3 regions of the Pseudarthrobacter sp. RHLT1-30-1 genome follow, and region 1 is predicted to be linked to each of the others. Evidence: predicted binding sites of a transcription regulator. Region 1 holds the regulator's gene; each other region holds the start of a gene.
The links. The regulator LexA, encoded in region 1, represses DNA repair genes until DNA is damaged. The targets are predictions, from matches to a motif close to TCGAACANNTGTTCGA.

Region 1 (6,125 bases):
CGTCGTTGTCGACGCCGAACTGGCCCCCTCCCAGCGCCGCAGCCTGGAGGACATCGTCAAGGTCAAGGTGATCGACCGTACGGCCCTGATCCTGGACATCTTTGCCCAGCACGCCAAGAGCCGTGAAGGCAAGGCGCAGGTGGAGCTGGCCCAGCTCGAATACCTGCTCCCGCGCCTGCGCGGCTGGGGTGATTCGATGTCCCGCCAGGCCGGTGGCCAGGTCGGCGGTGCCGGTGCCGGCATGGGTTCGCGTGGTCCCGGTGAAACCAAGATTGAACTTGACCGCCGCAGGATCCGCACCCGGATGGCAAAGCTGCGCCGCGAAATCGCCGCGATGAAGCCGGCCCGGGAAACGAAACGGGCCAACCGCCGTCGTAATGCCGTGCCGTCCGTCGCGATCGCGGGGTACACCAACGCCGGCAAGTCCTCGCTGCTGAACCGGCTGACCGATGCCGGTGTCCTGGTGGAGAACGCCCTGTTCGCCACCCTGGACCCGACCGTCCGGAAAGCCGAAACCGCTGACGGGCTGGGCTACACCCTCGCCGACACCGTGGGATTTGTCCGTTCGCTGCCCACCCAGCTCGTGGAGGCGTTCCGCTCCACCCTGGAAGAGGTTGCCGACGCAGACCTGATCCTGCACGTCGTGGACGTCTCGCACCCGGATCCCGAAGGCCAGATCGCCGCCGTCCGCCAGGTGTTCAGCGAGGTCGATGCACGCAAGGTGCCGGAAATCATCGTCCTGAACAAGGCCGACGCCGCGGACCCCTTCGTGATCGAACGGCTCAAGCAGCGTGAACCGCGCCATGTGGTGGTCTCGGCCCGCACCGGCGAAGGCATCCCGGAACTGCTCAAGGCGATCAGTGAGGGCATCCCGCGGCCCAGCGTGAAGCTGGAACTGATGATCCCGTACAACCGCGGGGACCTGCTCAGCAAGCTGCACGAAACCGACGCCGAGATCCTCAGCCTCGACCACGAGGAAGCGGGCACCCGTGCCGTCGTGATGGTGCGCGAAGGATTCGCCGCTGAACTGGATTCGTTCATCAGCAATGACTGACGCAGCGGGGACCGGGGCGGACACCGGCGGCCCGGCAGGGGAGGATCCGGGAGCGGTAGACATGGCAGCGGAGGGCCCGGCAGCGGTGGACATTGCAGCCGCTGAACCCGCCGGCACCGGTCGGGCCGGGACCGACAACGCGGGATCCAATGACGCAGGATCCAAGGACGCGGGGACAAAACCCGCCGTCAGGCGTTCAGCAAAGAAAGGCGGCCCGGCCGGCGAGGAGTTCGTCATTGAACTCCTCGACCGCGCCGTGTCCGGCATGGGCGGCCAGAGCCGCGACGGCCAGCACGAGATGGCCCGGCAGGTGGCGCACGCGATCGACAGCGGCGACCACCTGCTGGTCCAGGCCGGCACCGGAACCGGCAAGTCCCTTGCCTACCTGATCCCGCTGATCGCCCATTCACTCGTCAGTGACAAGCCCACCCTGGTCTCCACCGCCACCCTGGCCCTGCAGACCCAGATCGTCGGCCGTGACCTGCCCCGGCTGCTGAAGACCATCACCCCGGCGCTTGACCGGCCGGTCAAGGTCGCCCTCGTCAAGGGCCGCTCCAACTACGTGTGCCGCCACAAGCTCGACGGCGGTTTCCCCTCCGAAGAACCGTCCGAAGGCCAGCTCTTCTCGCTCGGCGAGGACACCTCCGTGCCGCATTTCGCCGCGGCCATGGGCGGCCCGTCGTCGCAGCTCGGCAAGGAAGTCGTCCGGTTGCGTGAATGGGCCGAGGACACCCGGACGGGGGACCGGGACGAGCTCCTTCCCGGGGTCACGGACCGTGCCTGGCGGCAGGTCTCGGTGACCTCGATGGAGTGCCTGGGCGCGCAGAAGTGCCCGCTGGCGGCCGAATGCTTCAGCGAACTGGCCCGGGCGAACGCCGCGGACGCCGACGTCGTTGTCACCAACCACGCGATGCTGGCCGTCAGCGCCTTCGAGGGCCTCGCCGTGCTGCCGGACTACGACGTTGTGGTGGTCGATGAAGCCCATGAACTGCAGGACCGGGTGACCGGTGCCGTGTCCGGCCAGCTCTCCGTCGCGATGGTCCACGCCGCCGCGTCCGGGGCCCGGAAGAACACCGGCATCACCGTGGACGCCCTGAACAACGCCGCCTCCCACCTCGAACTTGCCATTGAGGGGGTACCCAGCGGCCTCATGCCCAACGGCCTCAACACCGAACAACTGGACTGTGTGGACCAGCTGCGGGACGCCTGCCGCGCCGCGCTCTCGGATTCCAAGGGGGACAGTGCCAATACCGCCGACGGCGGCCGCCAGCTCGCGCGCTCCCGCCTCATGGTGATCCTGGAACTCTGCGAACGGCTGCTCGCCGCCCGCGAGAACCGCGAAGTGGTCTGGTTTTCCCGCAACAGCACGTTTGACCCGCAGCAGGGCTACGCCCAGCCCGACGAGTCCGCGCCGGCACTGATCAACATCGCCCCGCTCAGCGTCGCAGGCCGGCTCCGCGAAGGACTGTTCGCGGACCACACCGTCATCCTGACCTCGGCGACCCTGGCGATCGGGTCCGCTTTCGAACCGGCCGCGGGCGGCCTTGGCCTGGTCGGGCCGGGTGCACCCAGCTGGACCGGTGTCGACGTCGGCTCGCCCTTCGAATACCCGAAACAGGGCATTCTGTATGTTGCCAGGCACCTGCCCAAGCCCGGGCGCGGTGTGTCCCCGGAAGCCCTCGACGAGCTGGAGAAGCTGATCCGGGCCTCCGACGGGGGAGCCCTGTGTCTGTTCTCCTCGCGGCGCGCGGCCGAGGAGGCCGCCGAGGCCATGCGGCCCCGGCTGGACATGAGCATCCTCTGCCAGGGCGATTCGACCATGACGGCGCTGGTGAAGCAGTTCGCCGACGAACCCGACACCTGCCTGTTCGGCACCATGTCCCTGTGGCAGGGTGTCGACGTGCCCGGGGACTCCTGCCGCCTCGTGGTAATCGACCGGATTCCCTTCCCGCGGCCAGATGATCCCCTCATGACCGCCCGGTCCCGCGCGGTGGCCCAGGCCGGCGGCAACGGCTTCATGAGCGTTTCGGCGACCCATGCAGCCATCCGCCTGGCGCAGGGCGCCGGCCGGCTGATCCGCACGACGACGGACCGGGGAGTGGTGGCCGTGCTGGACTCGCGGCTTTCCACCGAGCGCTACGGGGGATTCCTCCGCGCAGCCCTGCCGCCGTTCTGGCCGACGACAGATCCGGCGGTCGCCGTCGCGGCCCTGGAGCGGCTTGCCAAGGAAGCAGGACAGCCGGCCGCCTAGCCACCGCCGGGAAGGAACGCGAAGGGCCCCGTCCGATGCCGGCGGGGCCCATTTTTCTGGCGCCGACGCGCGGTTCCGTGCTGCCGCGGACCCGCCAGTCGTTCCAGCCGCGGACGAGCAGGTCCGTGCCGCCTAAAGGGAGCGCAGGACCGAGACGACCTTGCCCATGATGACGGCGTGATCGCCGAGGATGGGCTCGTACTGCGTGTTCTGGGGCAGCAGCCAGGTATGGCCGTCGCGCTGGCGGAACGTCTTGACGGTTGCCTCGTCGTCCAGCAGTGCTGCAACAATGTCACCGTTGAGGGCGTCGCCCTGCCGGCGGACAACGACCCAGTCGCCGTCGCAGATGGCCGCATCGATCATCGAGTCACCCGCGACTTTGAGCATAAAGAGCTCGCCGTGGCCCACGAGCTGGCGCGGCAGCGGCATGATGTCCTCGACGACCTGGTCGGCCAGGATCGGACCGCCGGCGGCGATCCGGCCGACCAGCGGCACCATGGCCGTGTCGGTGGCACTGGCCAGCTCGGAAACCGACAAGCCGCCGACCGTGCGCAGGCCACTGGACTTCTCGATCCCGGAAACCTTGGAGGTGCCCTCATCGAGCGTCAGGGGCATCAGGACTTCCATGGCCCGGGGACGCTTGGGATCCCGGCGCAGGTAACCGAGCTTCTCCAGCTGTGAGAGCTGGTGGGTGACGCTGGACAGGCTGGCGAGGCCGACGGTGTCACCGATCTCCCGCATGGACGGCGGGTATCCGTTGTCCGTTACGGACCGCTGGATGGTCTCCAGGATCTTCTTCTGCCGGACGGTGAGGCTCTTGGGTGGCCGGGCTGCCTGCGGGCTCCGCTGGGTGGCCCTGCCGCCTGTGGCTTGTGCTGCCATGTTCGCCAACGCCTTTCCGTTCCGCCCGGCCGCCGTGGCTGCGGCTGCCGGGAACTTCCGGCCTGAGATGAAATGTCAGACCCTGCTGATCAACTGCAGAAGTGGTTGTTCTTTGACTCAAACGTAGGCCAGCCACACAGCTTTTTCAAACATTTGTTCTAGCGAGTCTCGACAATGTTCGTTAATAAGTGCTAAAACAGAGCAGGCACGATTCGAATATGTGTTCTAGTTGGACACCGTTCGGACTCAGCACAACGTTCGGTTCTTTGTTCGAAGGTTAGGCCGGTTGGCGGCGCGTATGTGGAGTACGCCGGGCGGCACAGTATGGTCCAGGAGGGCTCAGTTCATGTCAGCATCAAGCGCATTTCACGACACTTTCGGCCGCGACGCGTTCGGCAACTACGGCCGCCCCGACGGCGGTGCATCGGAGGGCCAGCGGCGTTCCCTGGCCCAGCTCCCTTCCGCCGGCGGTCAGGCCTCCGACGGCCGGCCCGGCTTGGCCGGCCGCGGCGCGCGGGCCAAGCAGGCGCCGCTGCGCCTCACCCGGCGGGGACGCATCGTCTTCATCGGAGTGCCACTGATCATACTGGCCGCGCTCATCCTGTCCCTCAGTGGCTTCCTCAACGCCCCGGCCAAGGCCGCGGAGTCGGCCGCCGATCTGTCACTGACGCCCACCGTGTCCGTGACGGTTCAGCCCGGCGAGTCACTGTGGGCCATCGCCGAGGCCGTCGCGCCGGAGCGGGATCCGCGCGATGTGGTCGCCGACATCGTCCAGCTGAACAACCTGGACGCCGCCCGGGTCGTGCCGGGCCAGGCGCTTTTCATTCCGTCCAGCTAGCTCCGGGAATCCGTCACAGTTTCAGCGCCCGCAGCGATCTCACTTAAACTAGGAAAGTGACTGACCAGTTAGAGCGCCTGAACCGACTTCCCCTCCGGACGAATCTGCGGGGCCTGACGCCGTATGGCGCCCCGCAGCTGGACGTCCCCATTTTGCTCAACGTGAATGAGAACACCCATGGTGTCCCGGCCGATGTGCGTGCCGCCATTACCGAAGCCGTCACGATTGCCGCGGTCGGCCTGAACCGCTATCCGGACCGCGAGTTCACGGAACTCCGCACAGCCCTGGCCGAATACCTCGGGCACGGACTGGGCGCAGAGAATATCTGGGCCGCGAACGGCTCCAACGAGGTTCTCCAGCAGATCCTCCAGGCGTTCGGCGGACCGGGCCGGACCGTCATGGGCTTCCCTCCCACCTACTCGATGTACCCGCTGCTCGCGGCCGGCACGGACACCGGGTACCTCGCCGGGACCCGCACCGCGGACTACGGGCTGAGCGCGGCGTCTGCCGCCCGCCAGGTCCGCGACGCCGGACCGAACATCGTTTTCCTCTGCTCCCCGAACAACCCCACCGGCACCGGGCTTGGCCTGGACGTTGTGGAGGCTGTCTACGAGGCAGGCGAAGCCAGCCGGACCATCGTGATCGTCGACGAGGCGTACCACGAGTTCGCCCACGACGGCACGCCCAGCGCCCTGTCCCTGCTGCCCGGCCGGGAACGCCTGATCGTCTCGCGCACCATGAGCAAGGCCTTCGCCCTCGCCGGCGCCCGGGTGGGCTACATGGCGGCAGCGCCCGAAGTGACGGATGCCCTGCGCCTGGTCCGGCTCCCGTACCACCTCTCCGCCATCACCCAGGCGACCGCCCTGGCCGCCCTGCACCACCGGGTCGCGCTGATGGCCGACGTCGAGGACATCAAACGCCAGCGCGACAGGATTGTCTCCGAACTCCAGCGGATGGGCCTCAAACCGGCGGCGTCCGACTCCAACTACGTCTTCTTCGGCGGCCTGGACAATCCGCACGAGGTCTGGCAGGGCCTGCTCGACGCTGGCGTGCTGATCCGGGACGTCGGCATTCCGGGGCACTTGCGCGTTACCGCCGGG
Region 2 (6,125 bases), on a different contig from region 1:
ATCGGGCCGTGTCTCCCGCACAAGGCGGACGGCATCCTCGCCGTTGACGGCCTCGCCGACCAGATCCATATCCGGCTGGCTGCGCAGGATCATCTTGAGTCCGGCACTGAACAGGGGCTGGTCGTCGGCCAGGGCAAGCCGGATGGGTGCGGCGGTCATGCCTTCGCTCCTTCCAGGACGCGGAGGCCGGGTCCTGTCGGTCCAGCAGCTGCAGGCTGGTCGGGACGTGCCGAGGGGAGGAACGCCAGCACTTCGAAGTTCCCCGCGCCCTGGATCGTTTCGACCCAGCCACCCGCGGCGGCGGCCCGGGCATTCATTCCCGCAATCCCGCGGCCCGACGGCGACTGCGACGCCGACGCTGCCTGGCAGGTGAGCGACGAGCTGACACGGAGCTCCAGGGACGTTGCTGTCCACAGCAGGCGCAGGTGCGCGCCCTGGCTCCGGTTGCCGTGCTTGAAGGCATTTGTCAGGCTCTCCTGCGCCAGCCGGTAGACCGTCAGGTGCTGCGTGGGGGTCAGGTCCCACGGTTGTCCCGCCATTTCCACCACTACGGGCATACCGCTGGAGCCCAGTCGTTTGGCAAGAATTTCCAGATCCTCAACCCTTTGGGCCGGCTGGTCGGTGAGCTCGGTGGAGAATCCCTCGATCAGCCTGCGCGTTTCGACCAGCGCGGTCCGCGCGGAGTCGGCGATGACCCTGGACGCCTCCTCGACAGATTCCGGTTCTGCGCGGTGGATGAAGCGTATTCCGTCGGCCTGCGCCACGATGACCGTCAATGAATGGGCCAGGACGTCATGCAGCTCCCTGGCTATTCTGTTGCGTTCCTGTTCCACGGCAAGTTCGGTGGCCGTTTCCCGGAGCCGCGCTTCCGCCGCGAGCTGCGCCCGCCGGCTCCGCGAGACGTTGTTGACTGCCAGGGCGACGGCCCAGGCGGCGAGGTTCAGGGCGGCGAACGCCCCGAAGATCAGAAAGGCGTACGTGAGGGTCCGCAATAGTCCCCGGCCGTACAGCTGGTTGCCGAAAAGGAAGTTGATCCACGTGTGGTCCGTGAACCAGTTGACCGCGGTGATCCCGGCAAATGCGACAGCAGCAACGGGTGGAACCCACCGGTTCCGGGTTTTCCAGCCGACCACGGCGAAAAAGATGACCACGGGAACGGCAGCGTAGCTGAGCACGCCCGAGAGCAGGACCAACGGGAAAACCTTGACGCTCTGCAGGACCAAGGCAAGGAATACAAGCCCGAGTGCGGCCGCCGGCAGGCTTTCGGCCACAGCGATGCCCGTGAGGAGCGCCAGCAGCAGGGCGCTGTTCTGGTCGAAATGGCGCTGCTCCAGGACAAGGAGTGTCCCCAGGAGCAGCATGGCCGTTGCCGGTGCCGCGAGGAGCCGCAGATACGTGGTGGTCTTGAACATGCCTTCACCCTAAGCGGGCCCACACAGCATTTCGGGCCATTTCAATGGAGTTCACACCGGAGGATGACGAAGTTCCGCCGCATGGATGAGCCGCATGGATGAAGGGGCGGGAGACGAAGGCGCCCTGGGCACGGTTCGGAAAGCAGTTCGGGGTAGTGGTCCGCTGCGGCGGGGTCACCGGGGCCCGTTGCGAATGGTGGATCCAAACTGCCGCAGCAGATTGTTCCCGGCTCTCAATGCTGCCGGCGACACGGTATCGAGGCTAAGGAAACCGTGGACCAGGCCCGGATGCCGAACGTGGTGGACCGTGGTCCCGGCACTAATCAGCCGTTGGGCCAAAGCCTCACCCTCATCACGAAGCGGATCGTGTTCCGCAGTGGCTATGACAGTGGTTGGGAGGCCGCTGAACCTGGCATGCAATGGGCTCCACGCCTCGAGTTGTTCAGCATCCGTGTCCGGTACCCACTGCTGCAGCGACCACGCCAAGGCCCTGGCGTCCAGTCCCCATCCTGTCCCTTTCTGCCGAACGCTGGGCTGTGACAGTGTCAGGTCGGCATTGGGACAGACGAGCAGGAGCCCGCTGAGGTCAACGCCGTCCGCGACCAGCCGCTGGGCCGCCAGCAGGGCGATCAGGCCGCCGGCGCTGTCGCCGGCAAGGGAAAGGGAACGGGTGATTGGACCCAGGATGGCCGCTGGCCTGCGAGCCCATTTCAGCGCGGCGACAACATCGTCGATAGCCGCCGGCGCCGGATGCTCAGGCGCTCGCCGGTAGTGGACCGCCAGTACGGCGGCGTTGGCTTCCACGGCCAGGCGGCGGCACGTCCGGTCATGGGAATCGAGGTCCCCAAAAATGAAAGCCCCGCCATGGACGTAGATGATGAGGGGCAGCGTCTGCGCGCTGGGGCGGTAGAAACGCAATCCCACCGGGTTGTCGCCAGGCACCGAAATGTCCGCCACCTGCGGCAGGTCAGGGCCCATCGGCCGCACGCGTGCGGCACGCAGCTTCTTCACGTCCAACGGTGGGGCCTCGGCCGGTTGTGACCGGATCCCCGAGATCCACGTCGACAGCCCGTCATCGGCAAGGATCCCCTTCGCAGCGGCGGGATCCCGGTGAGCTCCCGGATCCCGGTGAGCGCTCAGAGCGTCACCGTACCGCCGCCGTCGACCCCCCAGCTGGGATTGAAGGCGACCTCCCACCGGTAGCCGTCAGGGTCGGCGAAGTACCCGGTGTAGCCGCCCCAGGACTGGGTCTTCGGTGCCGCGATGATGGCCGCTCCGGCCGACTCGGCCTCCGCCATCACCCGGTCGACTTCGGCCGCGCTGCCCACGTTGTGGCTCAGCGTGACGCTCGGACTGCCGGTCGGCGGATTGGTGGCGGCTTCGGCCTGCATCTGCCCGGCATCCCAGAGTGTCAGGACGAGGCCGTGATTGGCCTGGATGAACAGGACTTCGCCGCGGACTTCCCGGTGGACGGGCCAGCCCAGGCCATCCACGTAGAAACTCCGGGAGGCGTCGACGCTGCGGACCCCCAGCGAAATTAAATCGACTCGTGGCTGCATCTTTCGATACTGTCATGGACATGTCCACAAATCACCAAGACGAAAAAGCTGCCAAGGCCGACCGGGACCAGCTCGCCGCCGTGCGGGTGGCCGTTGACGAGGTGGACGAGCAGATCGTGTCGCTGATCGGCCGCCGCGAGCGCCTGATCAGGATCGCCGGAACCCTGAAGGCGGACAGCGCCGAGGTCCGGGCCCCCGGCCGCGTGGAGCGGGTCCTTGAACATGTCCGCGCCACTGCGGAACAGAAGGACATCGACGTCGACCTCGTGGAGAAGACCTACCGGGCGATGATCGACGCGTTCATTACGCTCGAACTGGAAGTCTACAAAGCCAGCTCCTAGGCCCCGGGCAAAGCCAGCTCTGGGGCCGGAGCCCTAGAGTGCTTCCTCCACCGGCACGTTCGCCTGGTAGTCGCGTCCGTCGCAGTCGCTGAACGCCGTCATGAGATGTCCCTTGGCCAGGCCCATGACGGTGCTGATCGGAAAATGCCCGGTGATGGTGTTGCCGGAGTGATCGATGCCCTTGAGGTCAAAGTTCTCCTCCGTGCCGTCGTGGCTGAAGCAGTAGAAGGACACGGCCTCCCCGTTCATGAACTCGATCCCCATTCGTCGCTGGTGGGAATGATCCGGGGTTGAGGCCAGAAGCCCCACCACGTAGGCGCCCTGGCCGGGGATATTTCCGTCTATATCGAACTTCGCCACCAGGGACGTGTCCTCGGCGGCGATGCTGACGTGCTTGAGAAGTGCGTTATGGGAGCTCATGGCTCAATCCTGCTACCTGCGTCTGCGTCCGTCCACCCCCGATCTAGGTTTTGCCCCTGCACCGTCGTAGACTGGAGTTATTCGAAGATATATTCGAACAGTTGTCGGTTGTTTTGGCACAGCTGGTGAGGTCGGAGAGGCGCAATGGGCATGTTCAGCGAGTCAGTGGACGTCGTCTGCACACCCTCCGGCCAGCCGCTGAGCCTTGACTGGGCGGGCCGCCACTACGCCGTCTGCGCCGAACCGGACCGCTGGTACGAGCGCCGCCAATGGTGGGCGGAAGAACAGCGCACCCCCCTGGGGAGCGGCCCGGGACTCGTGGACTCTGAGATCTGGCGGGTCCAGGTGCGCCAGGCGGATGCCCCCGACGCTGAAACCCTCACCCTTGACCTCACCCGGCATACCGGCAGCGGACGCTGGCGGCTGCTGCGGATCCATGACGCCCTGCGTCCATTCAAAAAGCCCGCATCTGCATGAGCTTCACCCATCTCCACGTCTCCACCGCCTTCAGCGCCCACTACGGGGTCTCCTGGCCCGATGACCTGGCCGCCGCCGCAGCGGCGGACGGGGCGACGGCGCTCGCCTGCACGGACCGCGACGGCCTCTACGGGACCGTCAAGCACCTGAAGGCCTGCATGGCGGCAGGGCTGGACCCAATCGTCGGCGTTGACCTTGCGGTCTTCGACGACGACGGCGACCTCCGCACCCAGCTCGGCGGACGCGTCGTCGTGCTGGCCCACGGTCACAACAACGGCGCCGGGTACCGGGCACTGTGCCGGCTGATCTCCGATGCGCATGCCCGCACCACGGGGAAGGCCGGGGGAGCGGTGCCGGCCGCCGTGACCCGGGCCGAGCTGGCCTCCCGCACCCTGCACCCGGAAACCCTCAAGCCGGTGCTCACCGTGCTGATCGGCCCGGACTCCGACGTCGGACGTGCCATGGGCGGCCGGCGGTACCTGCGCCCCCGCACCCTGTTCAAACGCTGGATCGATGCCATGCCGCCCGGCACGCTCGCCGCCGAGGTGGTCAGCCAGCTCAGCCCGCCCGGCGAACCGCTCAGCACCGCCCACGCGGTGCGGATGCTCAAGCTCGCCGCCGAGCACGGGGTCCCCGCAGTGCTGAGCAATGCCGTGCGGTATGTCGCCGAGGACGGGGCGGCCACCGCGGACGTGCTGGATTCCGCCCGCACGCTCAAATCGCTGCCCGAACTCTCCGCCGCCCCGCTGCTCCAGCCCAACGGGCAGGCCTGGCTGAAATCTGCGGCGCAGATGCACCAGCTGGGCAAGGAGATTATGCACGCCGCCGGGTACGGCTCCGCAGACCTCAAGAGCCTGCTGGCCCAGACCGAGGCGCTCGCGGACCGTTGCCGGATGGACCCGGTGGCGGACATGGGCTGGAAGCAGCCCGTGGTCCCGGAAGCCTCGGTGATCGGAATCGCCGGGGACCCCCTCGTGGAGCTCACCCAGCGCTGCGAAGCAGGCATCAGCAGGAGGTTCCCGGGGATCACCGGCAAACCCGCCGAGGAGCTGCGCTCGCGGCTGGAACACGAGCTGCGGATCATCGACAGCCTGGGCTTCGCCGCGTACTTCCTGACCGTGGCCGAGGTGTCCCGGATGATCCTGGACATGGGTGTCCGGGCGGCGGCCCGCGGTTCGGGCGCCTCCAGCCTGGTCAACTTCCTGATCGATGTCAGCCAGGTGAACCCGCTGCAGCACGACCTCATCTTCGAGCGCTTCCTCTCCCGGGACCGCGCCACCCTGCCGGACATCGACATCGACGTCGAAAGCGCCGAACGGCACAACGTGTACCGGAAGATCTTCGAACGCTTCGGCTCCGGGCGCGTCACGCTGATGAGCATGCAAAACGGCTACCGCGCCCGCGGTGCCGTGCGCGACGCCGGCCTGGCGCTGGGCATGGAGGAAGGCGAAATCGGGGACATCGCCAAGCAGTTGTGGCGGTTCTCGGCCCGGAACTTCCGCGAGGCCCTCGAGGAGAAGCCCGAGCTGAAGGAATTCGCCGGCCGGGTGGGGCAGCGGGACTTCAGCGGGAACCAGCAGCTGGACCTGCTGGTGGACCTCACCGAACGGCTGGACCGGCTGCCGCGCCACATCTCCATGCACCCCTGCGGGGTGATCCTGGGCGACGCCACCCTGCTGGACCGCACCCCCGTGCAGCCCAGCGGCCTGGGCCTGCCGATGAGCCAGTTCGACAAACACGACATGGACCCGATGGGCATGCTCAAACTCGATGTCCTCGGCGTCCGGATGCAAAGCGCGATGGCCTTCGCCGTCCGCGAAGTGATCCGCCTGCATCCCTCCAAAGCCGAGGTCGTGGCCGCCGGTGCCCACCCGGTGGGACCCGGCGGGACGGGACCGGACTACATCGGCGAGGAC
Region 3 (6,125 bases), on a different contig from region 1:
GACGCCGAGCCCGAGCTCCGTGAGGGCCGCCGCGATTCCGTCCGTGATGCCTCCGGCCGGATCGACAAGAGTGCCGTCCAGGTCAAAGATCACGGGCACTGTTGTTTGGGTCACCGGCTTAGTTTCTCACGAGTGAACGGATGCCAGAAACTCGCATACCCGGCGGGGAATATAGCTCCGGGTAACCGGCAAGGGGCGCCGCCGCTGGTTCGGCGACGCCCCCGTTTCCCGGTGTGCGTCAGGCGAAGATCTCGGCCAGGAAGGCAGCCGTGTGGCTTTGCGTCGACTTGGCCACTTGCTCCGGCGTTCCCGAGGCGACGATCCGGCCGCCGCCGGAGCCGCCGTCGGGACCCAGGTCAACGACCCAGTCCGCACTCTTGATGACGTCGAGGTTGTGCTCGATCGTGATGACGGTGTTGCCCTTGTCCACGAGGCCCTGCAGCACCAGCAGCAGCTTCCGGATGTCCTCGAAGTGCAGCCCGGTGGTGGGCTCGTCGAGCACGTAGATGCTGCGCCCGTTGGAGCGTTTCTGCAGCTCCGCGGCCAGCTTCACGCGCTGTGCCTCGCCGCCGGACAGGGTCGTGGCGGGCTGGCCGAGCCGGACGTAGCCGAGTCCGACGTCGACGAGGGTCCTGAGGTGCCGCGCAATCGGAGAGAAGGCGGCGAAGAACTCGGCGCCTTCCTCGATCGGCATGTTCAGCACGTCGGCGATCGTTTTGCCCTTGTAGTGGACTTCGAGGGTTTCCCGGTTGTACCGGGCCCCGTGGCACACCTCGCAGGGCACGTAGACGTCCGGCAGGAAGTTCATTTCGATTTTCAGGGTGCCGTCACCGGAGCAGGCCTCGCAGCGGCCGCCCTTGACGTTGAAGGAGAACCGGCCCGGCAGGTAGCCGCGGACCTTGGCCTCAGTGGTCTCGGCGAAGAGCTTGCGGATGTTGTCGAAGACACCGGTGTAGGTGGCGGGGTTGGACCGGGGGGTGCGGCCGATGGGGCTCTGGTCGACGTGCACCACCTTGTCGAGGTGCTCCAGACCCTGGATGGATTTGTGCCGCCCCGCCACTTGCTTGGCGCCGTTGAGTTTGTTGGCCAGCACCTTGTAGAGGATCTCATTGACCAGGGTGGACTTGCCGGAGCCGCTGACGCCGGTCACCGCGGTGAACAGGCCCAGCGGGAACGTGGCATCCACGTTCAGAAGGTTGTTCTCCCTGGCGCCGACGACCTTGAGTTCGCGCTTCTTGTCGTATTTCCGCCGCTTCTTGGGGGTCTCAATCCGCTTCCGGCCGGAGAGGTAGTCGCCAGTGAGCGACTCGGTGTTCTTGAGCAGGTCCTGGTAGGAACCGGAGTGCACCACCATGCCGCCGTGTTCGCCGGCGCCCGGTCCGATATCGACGATCCAGTCGGCTTCCTGGATGGTGTCTTCGTCGTGTTCCACGACGATCAGGGTGTTGCCGAGGTCGCGCAGCCGGGTGAGGGTTTCGATCAGGCGGCGGTTGTCGCGCTGGTGCAGCCCGATGGAGGGTTCGTCCAGCACGTAGAGCACGCCCACAAGGCCGGAGCCGATCTGGGTGGCCAGCCGGATGCGCTGGGCTTCGCCGCCGGACAGGGTGCCGGAAGGACGTTCCAGGTTCAGGTACTCCAGGCCGACGTCGAGCAGGAAGGTCAGGCGGGCCTGGATCTCGATGAGGACCTGGTGCGCGATCTGGGCTTCGCGGCCGGTGAGCACGAGGTTGTCCAGGAAGTCGGCACAATCCCGCATCGGCATGCCGGCGACCGCGGCGATCGATTTGCCGTTGATCAGGACCGAGAGCGACGCCGGGTTCAGCCGCGCGCCGTTGCAGGCCGGGCACGGGATCTGCCGCATGTACTCCTCGTAGCGGTCCCGGGCACTGTCCGAGTCCGTTTCCAGGTGTTTGCGGTGGACGTACTGGATGACACCCTCGAAGCCGGTGCTGTATTTGCGTTCCCGGCCGAAGCGGTTGCGGTACTGCACCACGACTTTGTGGTCCTTGCCGTGCAGCACGGTCTGGCGGGTGTCCTTGGACAATTTGTCCCACGGGGTCGTCATCGAGAAACCGAGTTCCTTGGCGAGCCCGTCGAGCAGGCGGTTCCAGTACTCCGTGGTCGCGGTGCCAAGGGACCAGGGCGCGATCGCGCCTTCCGATAGGGACAGCTCCCCGTTCGGAATGATGAGTTCCTCATCGACTTCCAGCTTCGTGCCGATGCCGCTGCAGGCCGAGCACGCGCCGAAGGGGTTGTTGAAGGAGAAGGAACGCGGTTCAATCTCGTCGATGGCGAGCGGGTGCTCGTTGGGGCAGGCGAGGTGTTCAGAGTACGCCCTGACCCGTTCCGGGTCGTCGGCGTCGAGGTCGACGAATTCGGCGAGAATCCGTCCTTCGGCCAGGCCCAGCGCGGTTTCCACCGAGTCGGTGAGCCGCTGGCTGATGCCTTCTTTGACCACGAGCCGGTCCACGACCACTTCGATGGTGTGCTTGAACTGCTTGCCCAGCTTGGGCGGATCGCTCAGTTGGATCAGTTTGTCATCGACCCGTGCGCGGGAGTATCCCTTGGCGGTCAGTTCCTTGAACAGCTCGACGAATTCTCCCTTGCGCCCACGGACCACGGGGGCCAGGACCTGGAAGCGTGTGCCCTCGGGCAGTTCGAGCAGCTGGTCGACGATCTGCTGCGGGGTCTGCTTCGTGACGGGTTCCCCGCAAATGGGGCAGTGCGGGCGGCCGACACGGGCCCACAGGAGACGCATGTAGTCGTAGATCTCGGTGATGGTGCCCACGGTGGAGCGCGGGTTTTTGCTGGTGGACTTCTGGTCGATGGAGACCGCGGGCGAGAGCCCCTCGATGAAGTCGACGTCGGGCTTGTCCACCTGGCCCAGGAACTGCCGGGCGTAGGCGGAGAGTGATTCGACGTAGCGGCGCTGCCCCTCGGCGAAGATCGTGTCGAATGCCAGCGAGGACTTGCCTGAGCCGGAGAGCCCGGTGAAAACGATCATGGAGTCCCGGGGCAGGTCCAGGTCCACGTTGCGCAGGTTGTGTTCGCGGGCGCCCTTGACGATGAGCCGGGACATGTCCGGACGTTTCGGCGCGGGGCGGGAGTCGATCCGGCGCCCCGGTTTTGCGGAGCCCATCGGAGTGACTTCGGACGGGGAATCGAGGGCTGGATCTTCAGCTACGGCTTTAGGCACGCTACCAATGCTAATCGAAAACTTCTTCGAATTTCTATTCCCGGCGGTGTCCCAGGCCCGGGAACACCGCCCGATGTGTTAGCTGTTCGTCACTCGCGGTCGTAGGCGGCGGCGAGCAATTGCACGGCCTCGGCGAAGCTGGCACCCCGGGCCTTCGCGGCCGCGGCAAACTCGGCCGCCGCAGCGGTCAGCGAACTCCAGGCCTCGTCCCGGGCACAGACCACGGTGCCGTTCCGGCCGCGGGTCACCACGACGCCGGCCGCCTCCAGTTCCTTGTAGGCGCGGGCCACCGTGTGGGGTGCGACGCCCAGTTCACCGGCCAGGCTGCGGACGGCAGGGAGCTTGGTCCCGGGCGCCAGGGTCCCGTCGTCAGCCCGTTCGATGATGTTGAGCCGGAGCTGGTCAAACAGCGGAACGGAGCTGGCCGGATTCGGACGCCAAAGGCCGGGGAACGGCTTGGTTGACGTTTCGGTCGGGGTCACTGTCCGGGCTCCTGCGCACGCTTGGTTTGTTCGCGGCGGGCGAACTGGGCCTCGTACAGTTTCCGGTAGAGCCCGCCCTCCGCGATCAGCTGTGGGTGTGTTCCCTGTTCAACGATTCGTCCTTGGTCCATGACCAGAATTAGATCAGCGTCCCGGACGGTGGACAAGCGGTGGGCTATGACGAAGCTTGTGCGTCCCTGCCGCAGCCGCTGCATGGCCTGCCGGATCTGCACTTCGGTGCGGCTGTCCACCGAGCTGGTGGCCTCGTCGAGGACGAGGATGTTGCGTCCGGCCAGTTGGGCCCGGGCGATCGAGATGAGCTGACGCTGGCCGCGGCTCAGCGAATCGCCGTCGTTGCCCAGCATCGTGCCGTAGCCGCCGGGCAAGGCCCGGACGAACTGGTCCACGTGGCTGGCCTGCGCAGCGGCCGCGATCTCGGCATCGCCGGCACCGGGGCGGCCGTACTCGATGTTTTCCCGGATGCTTCCGGTAAACAGCCAGGCATCCTGCAGCACCGCGGCGAAATTTGCGCGGAGCTCATCCCGTGTCAGCGCCGCGATGTCCGTGCCGTCGACCGTGATCCGGCCTGAATCCGGTTCGTAGAAGCGCATCAGGAGGTTCACCATGGTGGTCTTGCCGGCACCGGTCTGCCCCACGATCGCCACGGTCTGCCCCGGTTCCACGACAAAGGACAGTTCCTGGACCACGGGTGAGCCGGGGCGGTAACCGAAGCTGACCTGTTCAAAGCTGACCCGGCCGGCGGCTCCGGGTAAGGCAGGGCCGGTCGGGGCTGCGCCGGGTAAGGCAGGGCCGGTCGGGGCTGCGCCGGACGCTGCGCCCTGCGCCAGGGCGCCGGCGCCGGCCGCCGACTTCGGCACCGAAGCGCGGGCCATTTCCGCAGGGATCTCCGTTGCGTCCAGAAGTTCGAACACCCGCCCGGCCGACACGAGGCAGGACTGCACGAGCGTCAGCATGCCGCCGATCTGCCCCATCGGCTGGCTGAAGAGCCGGCTGAACTGGATGAAGGCCTGCAGGCCGCCGATGGTCAAGGCGCCGGCGAGAACCTGCAGCGCGCCGACGACGGCGACGGCGACGTAGTTGAGGTTGGACACAAACACCATCAGGGGCTGCACCGCGCCGGAGACGTACTGCGCACGCGCACTGGCCCGGCTCAGCTTGTCGTTGCGCTCCTTGAAGCTGGCCGCGGCAGCCTCCTGCCGGCCGAAGGCTTTCAGGACTTCGTGGCCGGTAAAGAACTCCTCCAGCTGAGCATGCAGCCCGCCGGTGTCCGCCCACTGCTCCGTGAAGTGGGCCTGGGATTTGCGGGCGACCAGGACCGTGATGAGGGTGGACAGGGGGACGGAGACCAGCGCGATCAGGGCCAGGACCGGGGAAAGCCACAGCATCATGGCCAGCGCCCCGGAGAGCATCAGCAGTGACATGATCAGCTGGTTGAGCAGTTGGTTGAGGGCCTGCGCGATGTTGTCGACGTCGTTGGTGGCGCGGCTCAGCACATCGCCGCGGTGTTGTTCGTCAAAATGGCCGGACGGCAGGACGTGGAGTTTCTCCTCCACCGCGGCGCGGAGACCATAGCTGAGCCGCTGCACGGCGACGGCTGTCAGGGCACCCTGGACCCAGCTGAAGACAGACGCCCCAACATACAGGACGGAAACGCCGGCCAACAGCGCAGCGAGTTCTTCCACACGGAAAGATCCCCCGACCACGCCCGCAACCACGACGTCGGTGGCGTCACCCAGGACTTTTGGTGCCGCCACGTTGAGCACCACGAAGGCGCAGGTGGCGGCGATGACGCCGGCCATCCGCCATCTCGATGGCCGCAACAGCCCGAGCAGCCGTCCGGCGGACCGCCACCGGAACCCGTCGGTGGCGGTCTCCAGCGGCGTTGCCGCCGGGAGCGTGTCGCTGCGGCCGCCGGCGGGTGTGTCCACCAGCGACTGGTCCCTGGCATCGCCGGTCGTGGGTGCACCGGCCGTGGAGGCACCGGTGGCGGCATCGCCGGTCGTGGGGGCGCCGGTTTCGGCTCCGAGGGACGGTTCAGGGCTCACAGGGTTTCCTCCAGCACGAGCTGGGAGGCGGCGATCTCCCGGTAGCTCGGCGACGACACCATCAGCTGGTGATGGGTGCCCTGCGCAACGAGCCGGCCGTCCTCGAGTACGAGGATCAGCCCGGCGTCGACGATGGTGGCCACTCGTTCGGCGACGATCAGGATGGTGGCCGCGGCCAGCAGCGGCCCGATCGCCTCCCGGAGCCGGTAGTCGGTGCCGTAGTCCAGCGCCGAGAAACTGTCGTCGAAGAGGTAGACGGGCGCTTCGCGGAGCAGGGCCCGCGCGATACACAGCCGCTGCCGCTGGCCGCCGGAAAAATTGGTGCCGCCCTGGCTCACCGGCGCTTCCAACCCCTGGGGGAGGTTCCGGACAAACTCGTCG

Region 2: the regulator LexA is predicted to act here: its motif matches at 3,814-3,829, upstream of AC50YM_RS10775 (DUF6504 family protein).
Region 3: the regulator LexA is predicted to act here: its motif matches at 3,211-3,226, upstream of uvrA (excinuclease ABC subunit UvrA).

The regions. Positions count from the first base shown of each region.
Region 1 covers NZ_JBWZCG010000020.1:51,262-57,386, reverse strand. The annotation lists gene hflX (GTPase HflX) at 1-1,054, shown strand, start outside; gene AC50YM_RS14540 (ATP-dependent DNA helicase) at 1,047-3,305, shown strand; gene lexA (transcriptional repressor LexA) at 3,438-4,187, opposite strand; gene AC50YM_RS14530 (LysM peptidoglycan-binding domain-containing protein) at 4,534-5,025, shown strand; gene AC50YM_RS14525 (histidinol-phosphate transaminase) at 5,082-6,125, shown strand, end outside.
Region 2 covers NZ_JBWZCG010000012.1:74,644-80,768, forward strand. The annotation lists gene AC50YM_RS10745 (response regulator) at 1-159, opposite strand, end outside; gene AC50YM_RS10750 (sensor histidine kinase) at 156-1,412, opposite strand; gene AC50YM_RS10755 (alpha/beta hydrolase) at 1,587-2,423, opposite strand; gene AC50YM_RS10760 (VOC family protein) at 2,549-2,971, opposite strand; gene AC50YM_RS10765 (chorismate mutase) at 2,986-3,312, shown strand; gene AC50YM_RS10770 (hypothetical protein) at 3,346-3,732, opposite strand; gene AC50YM_RS10775 (DUF6504 family protein) at 3,877-4,209, shown strand; gene AC50YM_RS10780 (DNA polymerase III subunit alpha) at 4,206-6,125, shown strand, end outside.
Region 3 covers NZ_JBWZCG010000008.1:133,235-139,359, reverse strand. The annotation lists gene AC50YM_RS08395 (HAD hydrolase-like protein) at 1-114, opposite strand, end outside; gene uvrA (excinuclease ABC subunit UvrA) at 239-3,139, opposite strand; gene AC50YM_RS08385 (GntR family transcriptional regulator) at 3,286-3,678, opposite strand; gene AC50YM_RS08380 (ABC transporter ATP-binding protein) at 3,675-5,498, opposite strand; gene AC50YM_RS08375 (ABC transporter ATP-binding protein) at 5,741-6,125, opposite strand, start outside.